3 regions of the Kitasatospora sp. NPDC051984 genome follow, and region 3 is predicted to be linked to each of the others. Evidence: riboswitches for the same ligand, from Rfam matches in the RefSeq annotation. Region 3 holds a riboswitch; each other region holds the start of a gene.
What was found. Region 3 has a riboswitch for cobalamin ahead of ACIHEI_RS18325 (HoxN/HupN/NixA family nickel/cobalt transporter). Riboswitches for the same ligand answer to the same signal wherever they lie in the genome.
Positions count from the first base shown of each region.

Region 1 (3,265 bases), on a different contig from region 3:
CTCGCCCGCGCCGCCGCCGCGGCCACCCCGACCGCCGAGGCCGACACCTCCGCCGCCACCGACGCCACGTCAACCGCCCGCGTTCGCAACCGCGTCCTGCTCGGAGCGCAGGTCATGGTGGTCACCCAGCTCGTCATGGTCGGCGTGATGACCATGACGCCCGTCCACATGCACGACGCCGGACAGAGCACCGCCGCCGCCGGATTCGTCATCTCCCTGCACGTCGCCGCGATGTACCTGCCCTCCCCGCTCACCGGACGGCTCGTCGACCGGTACGGCCCGCTCGCCATCGGCGCCGCCGCCGGACTCACCCTGCTCGCGGCCGGCACGCTCGCCGCCGTCGCCCCCGCGGACTCCGCCCCACTGCTCGCCCTCGCGCTCGTTCTGCTCGGCCTCGGCTGGAACTTCGGCCTGGTCTCCGGCACCGCGATCCTCACCGACGCCGTCCCGCTCGCCACCCGCGCCAAGACCCAGGGCAGCATCGACGTCGCCATCGCCATCTCCGGCGCCACCGGCGGCCTCGCCTCCGGCACCGTCGTCGACCTGGCCGGCTACCCCGTCCTCGCCTTCGGCGGCGGCCTGCTCGCCCTGCTGATCCTCCCCGCCCTCGCCACCGCCGCCACCCGGGCCAAGCGATGACCGACCACCAGACGCCCCAACTCACCGTCGACGGACGCGGATTGCTCTGCGTCACCCTCCTGCTGCGCCTGCGCGCCGCCATCACCGACGCCCCCGCCGGCACCATCGTCCACGTCCACGCCACCGACCCCGCCGCCCCCCTCGACCTCCCCGCCTGGTGCCACCTCACCGGCCACCACTACCTCGGCCCCATCTCCGCCGAGACCTACGCCCTCCGCCTGACCGCCACCCCCACCCCCACCCGCCCCGACGCCCCATGGCACCGCCAAGCGGACTGACGCCCCTCCGGGCGGACGCCGGGTGGTCCCGCCGCTGCCGAGCCCTGCGCGCCGCGCCCGACCCGCGCCGACGCCCCGTGGCGCCCCCGGCGGACTGATGCCTTTGGGGTGGAGCGCCTCGCGGTCGTGTTGCTGCCGGGTTCGTTTGTGCTGCGCCTGGTGGACTGCCGCCACTCCACGCGGAGCGCCCTGCGGTCGCGTCGCTGCCGAGCCGTTCGCGCTGCGCCTGGCAGCCGATCCGCCCCCCGACCCGTGCCGCGTGGACTGACGTCACTCCACGCGGAGCGCCCTGCGGTCGCGTCGCTGCCGAGCCGTTCGCGCTGCGCCCGGCAGCCGATCCGCCCCCCCGACCCGTGCCGACGTCCCGTGACACCGCCCGGCGGACGTACACCCCTCCGAGCGGGCGCAGGGCAGGGCGCCTCGCGTGACCTCCCCGCCCGTCACGGCTACTTCGTTCCCGTCGCCGTCGAGGCCTTCGCGCCTATCCATCGACCCGCCCTCACCCGCCCCGACGCCTGCGCCCTCACCCGCCCCGACGCCTGCGCCGACGCCCGCGCCGATGCCCGCCCCGACGCCCGTGACATCGCCCGGCGGACCCGGTCCCGTCGCCGTCGAGGCCTTCGCGCTGCGCCGGCCGCCGGTCCGACCCTCACCCGCCCGACGCCTCGTGGCTGCCCGGCGAACCGACCCCCTCGGGGGCGTGACCTTCTCACCGGTCGCCCCCGTCCCGCCGGCCGCCGCCGAAACCTCGCGTCGGATCATCGACCCGCCCCCACCCGCCCCGACGCCCCGCGGGCCGACAGCTCCCCGGCCTCCCGGCCGGAGGGCGGACTGAGCACCTCGGATGGGGATATAGGCTGGTCGGGCAGCGGTTCGCCCCCGTCCGAGCCAGGGCTGGAGCGTCGCAAGAGGGAACCTGGTGCGAGTCCAGGACTGCCTCGCAGCGGTGAGCGGGAACGACCGCCGTCACATGCACTGGGCCCGACCGGTCCGGGAAGCGACGGCCAGTAGACAGGCCCTCCTGGGGAGATGCCCGCGAGTCCGAAGACCTGCCGCCGCCCGCGGTGCCCACCGGCGCCGCGGATCGTCCAGCCGTGACTCGCGAAGGAGAGTTGACGTGGCAGATCAGACCGTCGCACCTGTGGTGTCCGCCGCAAAGCCCGCACAGGCGTCCGAGGTGACGCTCGCGCACATCATGAGTGAGCACGACACCAACCTCTACGGCACCATCCACGGCGGCGTGGTGATGAAGCTCATCGACGACGCCGCCGGCGCGGCCGCCGCCCGGCACGCCGAAGGCCCGGCGGTCACCGCCGCCGTGGACAGCATGACGTTCCTGGCCCCGGTCCGGGCCGGCGACCTGCTCACCGCGCACGCCGAGCTGGAGCGGGCGGGGCGTACCTCGATGACCGTCCATGTCACCGTCACGGCCGAGCGCTGGAACGCCACGGGGCCGGTCACCCGGGTCGCCACCGGTCGGCTCACGTTCGTCGCCATCGACGCCGACAGCCACCCGCGTCCCGTCCCGGCCCTGCTGGAACCCGCGGCTGCCTGACGCGGCGCCACCGTCCGTGAGCCCGGAATGCCGTCCCACCTGGCGTTCCGGGCTCATGACTGTCGCCGCCGCAAGGTGATCACCCTCACGTAGGGACAAACCGCACCATTGCGGACGGCGTGTGATCGACATGTTCCGTTCAAGCTCCGATTACCCCACCATGGCAGCGTGTGCCCGCCTACGCGCGTAGCGCACCGCACCACACCCCATGGTTCCTGTGGTCCTAGGAGATTGACAGATGATCAGAACGTGGAAGGCCGCCCGCCCGCTGGCCCTCGCCGCCGCCGCACTGGTGGTCGCCGCCGGCGCGAGCGCCGTCCCGCAGCACGCCACCGCGGCCACCCCCAAGAACGCCGCCGCGGCCGCCACCGGCACCCCGAAGCGGGTGCTGTTCGACAACACCAAGGCGGAGACCGCGGGCAACGCGGACTGGATCATCTCCACCAGCCAGCCCGACCCGCTGGCGCAGAACGCCAACCCGACCAGCGAGACCAGCTGGACCGGCGCCATCTCGGCCTGGGGCGTGGCGCTGCAGAAGACCGGCAACTACAGCCTGAAGACGCTGCCCGCCGGCAACACCATCACCTACGGCACCGGCGGCGCGCTCGACCTCGCCAACTTCGACGAGTTCGTGATCCCCGAGCCCAACATCCGCCTCAGCGCGGCCGAGAAGACCGCCGTGATGACGTTCGTGCAGAACGGCGGCGGCCTGTTCCTGATCTCGGACCACACCCAGAGCGACCGCAACAACGACGGCTGGGACTCCCCGGCCATCATCAACGACCTGCTGACC
Region 1 covers NZ_JBIUCB010000005.1:446,743-450,007, forward strand. Annotated here, with positions in the region: gene ACIHEI_RS13505 (MFS transporter) at 1-639, shown strand, start outside; gene ACIHEI_RS13510 (sulfurtransferase TusA family protein) at 636-917, shown strand; cobalamin riboswitch at 1,824-1,968, shown strand; gene ACIHEI_RS13515 (acyl-CoA thioesterase) at 2,035-2,472, shown strand; gene ACIHEI_RS13520 (putative Ig domain-containing protein) at 2,711-3,265, shown strand, end outside.
Region 1: another riboswitch for cobalamin. It lies ahead of ACIHEI_RS13515 (acyl-CoA thioesterase); the one in region 3 lies ahead of ACIHEI_RS18325 (HoxN/HupN/NixA family nickel/cobalt transporter).

Region 2 (3,265 bases), on a different contig from region 3:
GCGCACCAGGTGCAGGCAGGCGTCGATGCCGGCGGCGGTGCCGGCCGAGGTGATCACCGGGTCGTCGTCCACGTACAGCACGTCGGGTTCGACGGTGGTCAGCGGGAAGCGCTCGGCCAGCACGTCGGCGTACCGCCAGTGGGTGGTGCTGCGGCGGCCGTCGAGCAGGCCGGCGGCGCCGAGCAGGAAGCTGCCGGAGCAGATCGACAGCGTATGGGCGCCGCGTGCGTGGGCGGCCCGCAGGGCATCGCAGAGCGCCTCGGGGTAGTGGTCGCGGATGCCGGTGGCGGTGGCGATCACCAGGTCCGCCTCGGCGAGCCGCTCCGGGCCGTACGGCACGTGGACGTCGAAGCCGGCGTGGGTGCGCATCGGGCCGGGCCGGTCGCCGACCAGGCCGAACTCGTACACCGGCAGGCCGGTGTCGCTGCGGTCCAGGCCGAACACCTCGCAGGCCACGCCCAGTTCGAAGGGGTGGATCTCCTCCAGCACGATCACCGCGACGTTCCTCAGCATCCGTCCAGCATGGCAGTGGCAGGATTTCGTGGCAATGCTGCGTTCCTGCCACTCGTGACGGGGTGCGGCGGCACGGAGAGTGGAGCCATGACCTCCGCGCTCGCCCTGCTGGGCCTCATCGGCAGCTTCGGACTCCTCGGCGTTCTGGTCGGCCGGGACCTGAACCGCAACGGCCGCCCGGGCCGGCCCGAACGGCACCGCCCGACCGGCTACCCCTTCGACCCGGACCTGGCCGACCCGCGCCGGGCGCGGTCCGGCACACTGTCCGGATGCACTCCCCGATCGTCCGCCGCGCCCTCGACCACGACCTCGCCGGAGCCGGGGAGGTCAGCATCGAAGCCTTCGTCGGCGATGGCTACACCGACCCCGCGTCCGGCTACGTCGAACTGCTGAGGGACACCGCACGCCGCAACCGGGAGGCCGAGCTGCTGGTCGCCGTCGACGGCGACGGGGCGGTCCTCGGCTGCGTGACGTTCGCCGCAGGCGGCACCCCCTGGGCGGACGTCGCGCTCCCGGACGAGGGCGAGATCCGGATGCTGGCGGTCGGCGCGGCCGCCCGCGGGCGCGGCGTCGGACGGGCGCTGGTCCGCGCGGCGATGGACCGCAGCCGGGAACTCGGACTGGCCGGGATGGCGTTCTCCACCCGGCCGGAGATGACCGCGGCGCACCGGATCTACGATGCTCTGGGCTTCCTCCGCACCCCCGAACGGGATTGGGAGGCGGCCCCGGGCGTGGACCTGATGGTCTACACGATGCGGTTCTGAGGCGGTTCTGCGACGGTTCTGCGGCCGTTCCGAGGCGGCTCCGGCGCGGTTTCCGTTGTCTACGCGCGGCACCTCCAACGCGACACGCGCTACTACATCTGGTGCCGCCAGCTCCAGCCGCCACAACATGTATGCTCGACCTCGCTGTCGAAGCAGGGGAACCCGGTGCGAATCCGGGACTGCCCCGCAACGGTGAGCGGGCTGTAGCAACGCCCGCGCAGTCCGAGGACCTGACCGACGGTGTGCGACACGGCATCCCCGCAGACGCCATGCAGCACTGTTTTGCCGTCCGGCCTCGCGGGCGGGCCGGGGGTGGGTCTTTCGCGCGCCGATCGAGCGTTTTCGGCGTGCCGTCCTCCCCTGCCGCACGCGCGCCACCGGACACCTTGAGCCACGTCCGCCGCCGCCACAGGAGAGAGTGCGCCTTGACCGTCGCCGCCTCAGTCACCCTGCCGTCCCAGGCTTCCGCCGACGCCTTCACCGACCCCGGTGCGGCGCTGCTTCGGCTGCTCACCGACCGCAGCACCGACCTCCCCCAGGTGGACCCCGGCCACGTCGCCGCCGCCGCGCTGCGCGGCCGCCACGCCGGCTCGGACTTCGCCGAGCTGCGCGGGCTGGCCGTGGAGGCCGCCGCGTCGATGATCGCCGAGGACCCGCAGTACTCGAAGCTGGCCGCCCGCCTGCTGGCGATGGAGATCGCCGACGAGGCCGCCACCCAGGGCGTCACCTCGTTCTCCGCCTCGATCGCCGTCGGCCACGCCGAGGGCCTGATCGGCGACGCGACCGCCGAGTTCGTCGCCGCCCACACCGCGCTGTTCGACTCGCTGATCGACGCCGCCGGCGACGACCGCTTCGAGTACTTCGGCCTGCGCACCGTGCAGTCCCGCTACCTGCTGCGCCACCCGATCACCCGCAAGGTGGTCGAGACCCCGCAGCACTTCCTGCTGCGCGTGGCTGCGGGCCTGGCAGACCTGGGGGCGGAGCGAAGCGACTCGAACAAGGGTGGTGGCGGGCGACGGGCGGGCAACTCCGAGCAGTCGGTGCTGGAGGTGGCCGAGCTCTACAAGCTGATGAGCCGCCTGGAGTACCTGACCAGCTCCCCGACGCTGTTCAACTCCGGCACCCGGCACCCGCAGATGTCCTCCTGCTACCTGCTGGACTCGCCGCTGGACAACCTGGACTCGATCTACAACCGCTACGCGCAGATCGCCCGGCTGTCCAAGCACGCCGGCGGCATCGGCCTGTCCTACTCCCGGATCCGCTCCCGCGGCTCGCTGATCCGCGGCACCAACGGCAAGTCGAACGGCATCGTCCCGTTCCTGCGCACCCTGGACTCCTCCGTGGCGGCGGTCAACCAGGGCGGACGGCGCAAGGGCGCGGCCTGCGTGTACCTGGAGACCTGGCACGCCGACATCGAGGAGTTCCTGGAGCTCCGCGACAACACCGGCGAAGAGGCCCGCCGCACCCACAACCTGAACCTGGCGCACTGGATCCCGGACGAGTTCATGCGCCGCGTGAACGCCAACGAGGACTGGTCGCTGTTCTCCCCGGCGGACGTCCCCGAGCTGGTCGACCTGTGGGGCGCCGACTTCGACGAGGCCTACCGCAAGGCCGAGCTGGCCGGCAAGGCCGTCCGCACCATCCCGGCGCAGACCCTGTACGCCCGGATGATGCGCACCCTGGCGCAGACCGGCAACGGCTGGATGACCTTCAAGGACGCCTCCAACCGCGCCGCCAACCAGACCGCGCTGCCGGGCCGCACGGTGCACTCCTCGAACCTGTGCACCGAGATCCTGGAGGTCACCGACGACTCCGAGACCGCGGTCTGCAACCTGGGCTCGGTCAACCTGGGCGCGCACGTCGCCCCGGGCGCCTCGGCGGACGACCTGATCAACGCGATGGACTGGGACCGCCTGGACGCCACCGTGCGCACCGCGGTCACCTTCCTCGACCGCGTGATCGACATCAACTTCTACCCGACCACCGAG
Region 2 covers NZ_JBIUCB010000001.1:629,515-632,779, reverse strand. Annotated here, with positions in the region: gene ACIHEI_RS02895 (helix-turn-helix domain-containing protein) at 1-513, opposite strand, end outside; gene ACIHEI_RS02890 (GNAT family N-acetyltransferase) at 783-1,277, shown strand; cobalamin riboswitch at 1,398-1,530, shown strand; gene ACIHEI_RS02885 (ribonucleoside-diphosphate reductase subunit alpha) at 1,703-3,265, shown strand, end outside.
Region 2: another riboswitch for cobalamin. It lies ahead of ACIHEI_RS02885 (ribonucleoside-diphosphate reductase subunit alpha); the one in region 3 lies ahead of ACIHEI_RS18325 (HoxN/HupN/NixA family nickel/cobalt transporter).

Region 3 (3,265 bases):
CGGGAAGTACGAGTTCGGGGTGGGGGAGGCTCCGGAGCCGGTCGGGCAGGTGCGGTTGCGGATGGAGAACGGGAGTGGGTACGCGGATCTGCGGGGGCCGACGGCGTGCGAGTTGCTGACGCCGGGGGAGAAGGCGGCGGTGCACCGCAGGCTGGGGCCGGATCCGTTGCGGCCGGGGGAGGTGGGGGATGCGGCGTGGCAGCGGATCTCGCGGAGCGGGACGACGGTGGCCGCGTTGCTGATGGATCAGAAGGTGCTGGCGGGTGTCGGCAACGTGTACCGCGCGGAGGTGCTGTTCCGGTTGGGGATCAGTCCGCACCGGGCGGGGCGGGATCTGAGCCGGGCCGAGTGGGACGCGATCTGGGCGGATCTGGTGGCGCTGATGCACGACGGTGTCGCGGCGGGGCGGATCGACACCGTGCGGCCGGAGCACACGCCGGAGGCGATGGGGCGTCCGCCGCGGGTGGACGACCACGGTGGTGAGGTGTACGTGTACCGGCGGCAGGACCAGCCGTGTCTGGTGTGTGAAACCCCGGTGCGGACCCAGGAGTTGGCGGCCCGGAACCTGTTCTGGTGCCCGCGCTGCCAGCAGGCCTGACGGGCCGTCATCACGGAGGGTAGTGGGGAAGCCTTGACGGAAGGTTGACCGGCCCTTGGGCGAGGGGTTCGGGGCGCGCTCCTATTGTCGGGTCCATGCCCGTGCAACCGTTTCAGGGCCCGCGCCCGACTCCCGCCCTTCCGGTCCTGCCGTACCGCAAGCCCACCAAGGGGCGTGACTACTGGGTGCTGGACGATGTCCTGCCGGACCCGGATGCGGTGCGGGCCCGGCATCTGGCGCGTACCGACTGGGACGAGGGGTATCCGCACAGGCCGGAGCCCTGGCCGGGGTTGCGGGCGATGCCCGGGCTGGAGCCGGAGGAGTTGGCGCACGTCGAGAAGCTGGTGCGGGAGACCGTGCAGGTGCCGCGGATCTGGGCGCTGAGCGAGGCCGAGGGCGGCACGTTCAACCACAACTGCGTGCAGGTGGTGGGGGAGGGGGAGTGCGAGCCGCGGCCGCACACCGATTCGCGGTCGCTGTGCCGGTACGCCGCCGTGCTGTACCTCAACCCGAACGTGCCGAAGCGGTGCGGGACGAGCTTCTACCGGCAGAGCCTGCCGGGGGGCCGGCTCGGCGGGAACACCGTGGTCGCCCCGCACAACAATCTGGTGGACGCGCTGGGCACCCGTTTCGTCCCGCCGGACTCGTTCACCGAGGATCTGGCCGTTCCGCACCGCTACAACCGGCTGCTGCTGTACACCGCCAACCTGATGCACACCGCGACCGAGTACTACGGCTCCACCCTGGACGAGAAGCGGATGACCTGCGTGTTCTTCTGGATGGCGTGACGCGCCGTCAGCCCGCCGGGCGGGCGTGATCTTCGACACCTGCGCGGTGTGACGCTCTTGCCGCCGGGTGGTGGCCGGATCTACGGTGGGCGGGCCGTGGTGTTCGGGAAGCCGGTGCACTGTGCTCGTCACAGGAGTCCGGAGCGGCCCTCGCCACTGTGATCGGGGAGTCGTCGGCTCCCACCTCGTGCCACTGGCCGCTCGCGGCCGGGAAGGCCGGGCGCCGACGCCGAACACCCCGTCAGCCAGGAGACCGGCCACGGCATCTCACGAAGTGATCCACGAGGTGCTGGAGCGTGATGCGCGGATGACCGCGTCCGATTCGACCATGCCCGGAAACGTCCCGGGCTCCCCTCTTCCTGCTTTCCGCTGGCGGCGCGAGGACACCTTGCGCACCGCCGGCCTGATGGCGGTGATCCTGGCCCTGCACGTGGCGGCGTTCGGGACACTGCTGTTCCTGGTGGTGCCGGAGAAGTACCAGGTGGGTACCCAGGTGTTCGGCGTGGGCCTGGGCATCACGGCCTACACGCTGGGCATGCGGCACGCCTTCGACGCCGACCACATCGCGGTGATCGACAACACCACCCGCAAGCTGATGGCGGACGGCCGCCGGCCGGTCTCGGTGGGCTTCTGGTTCGCGCTCGGGCACTCCTCGATGGTGGTGCTGATGGCCGCGCTGGTGGCCGGCGGGGCGGCGCTGGCGGGCACCCTGATGGACGAGGGTTCGACGACCCATCAGGTGCTGGGCACCATCGGCACCACCGCGTCGGGGGCGTTCCTGTACCTGATCGCGGCGCTCAACCTGGTGGCGCTGCTGGGCATCCTGCGGGTGTTCCGGGCGATGCGGGCCGGTGAGTACGACGAGGCCGAGCTGGAGAAGCACCTGGACTCGCGGGGCTTCCTGGCCCGGATCCTGGGCCGGGCGACCCGTTCGATCACCCGGCCCGGGCAGATGTTCCCGGTGGGCATGGTGCTGGGCCTGGGCTTCGACACCGCGACCGAGGTGACCCTGATGGTGATGGCGGGTTCGGGTGCGGCGTCCGGCCTGCCCTGGTACGCGATCGTCTGCCTGCCGCTGCTGTTCGCGGCCGGGATGAGCCTGTTCGACACGCTGGACGGCACGTTCATGAACTTCGCCTACCAGTGGGCGTTCTCCAACCCGGTCCGCAAGGTGTACTACAACCTGACCATCACGGGGCTGTCGATCGCGGTGGCCTTCGTGATCGGCACCATCGAGCTGGTCGCGGTGCTGCACGACAAGTTCGGCCTGGACGATCCGGTGTCCGACTGGATCGCCGGACTCAGCCTGGACAACGTCGGCTTCGTGATCGTCGGCCTGTTCGTGGTGGTCTGGGCGGCGGCGATCGGCTACTGGCGGATCGCCCGGCGGTCCAAGGCCTTCGCGGGGGCAGGGGCCTGAGAACGCGCGGCCTGACGGGAAGTCAACCTGCGGCAAGGATCAGCGTTCCGGTGACGGCCAGTCCGGCGCCGACCACCTGGACCCGCAGCAGCCGTTCCTTGAGCAGGCCGCGCGCCATCAGCGCCGTCACCACGGGGTGGAGCGAGGCCGGCACCGCCGCCACCGCGACCGAGCCCAGGTGGGTGGCGGCGGCGTACAGGCCGTTCGCGTCCACGTCGGCGACGCCGACGGCGGTCGGTGAGGGCAACGAGCGGGCCGCGCCGCGCAGTTCGACCGGCTCCCGGCGGGCGGCGGCGGCCGGCATGCCGATGCCGACCACCGCGTTGGTCAGTCCTTGCACGCACAGCGTCAGCAGCAGTCCGCCGCCGGCGCCGGCGTGCGCGATCAGGGCGAGCACCGCGCCGAACGTGAGCGCGGCGGAGAGGGTGAGGGCGAGGACCCGGCGGCTCACGGCCGGTC
Region 3 covers NZ_JBIUCB010000008.1:153,282-156,546, forward strand. Annotated here, with positions in the region: gene ACIHEI_RS18315 (Fpg/Nei family DNA glycosylase) at 1-598, shown strand, start outside; gene ACIHEI_RS18320 (DUF6445 family protein) at 694-1,386, shown strand; cobalamin riboswitch at 1,467-1,663, shown strand; gene ACIHEI_RS18325 (HoxN/HupN/NixA family nickel/cobalt transporter) at 1,694-2,806, shown strand; gene ACIHEI_RS18330 (EamA family transporter) at 2,829-3,265, opposite strand, start outside.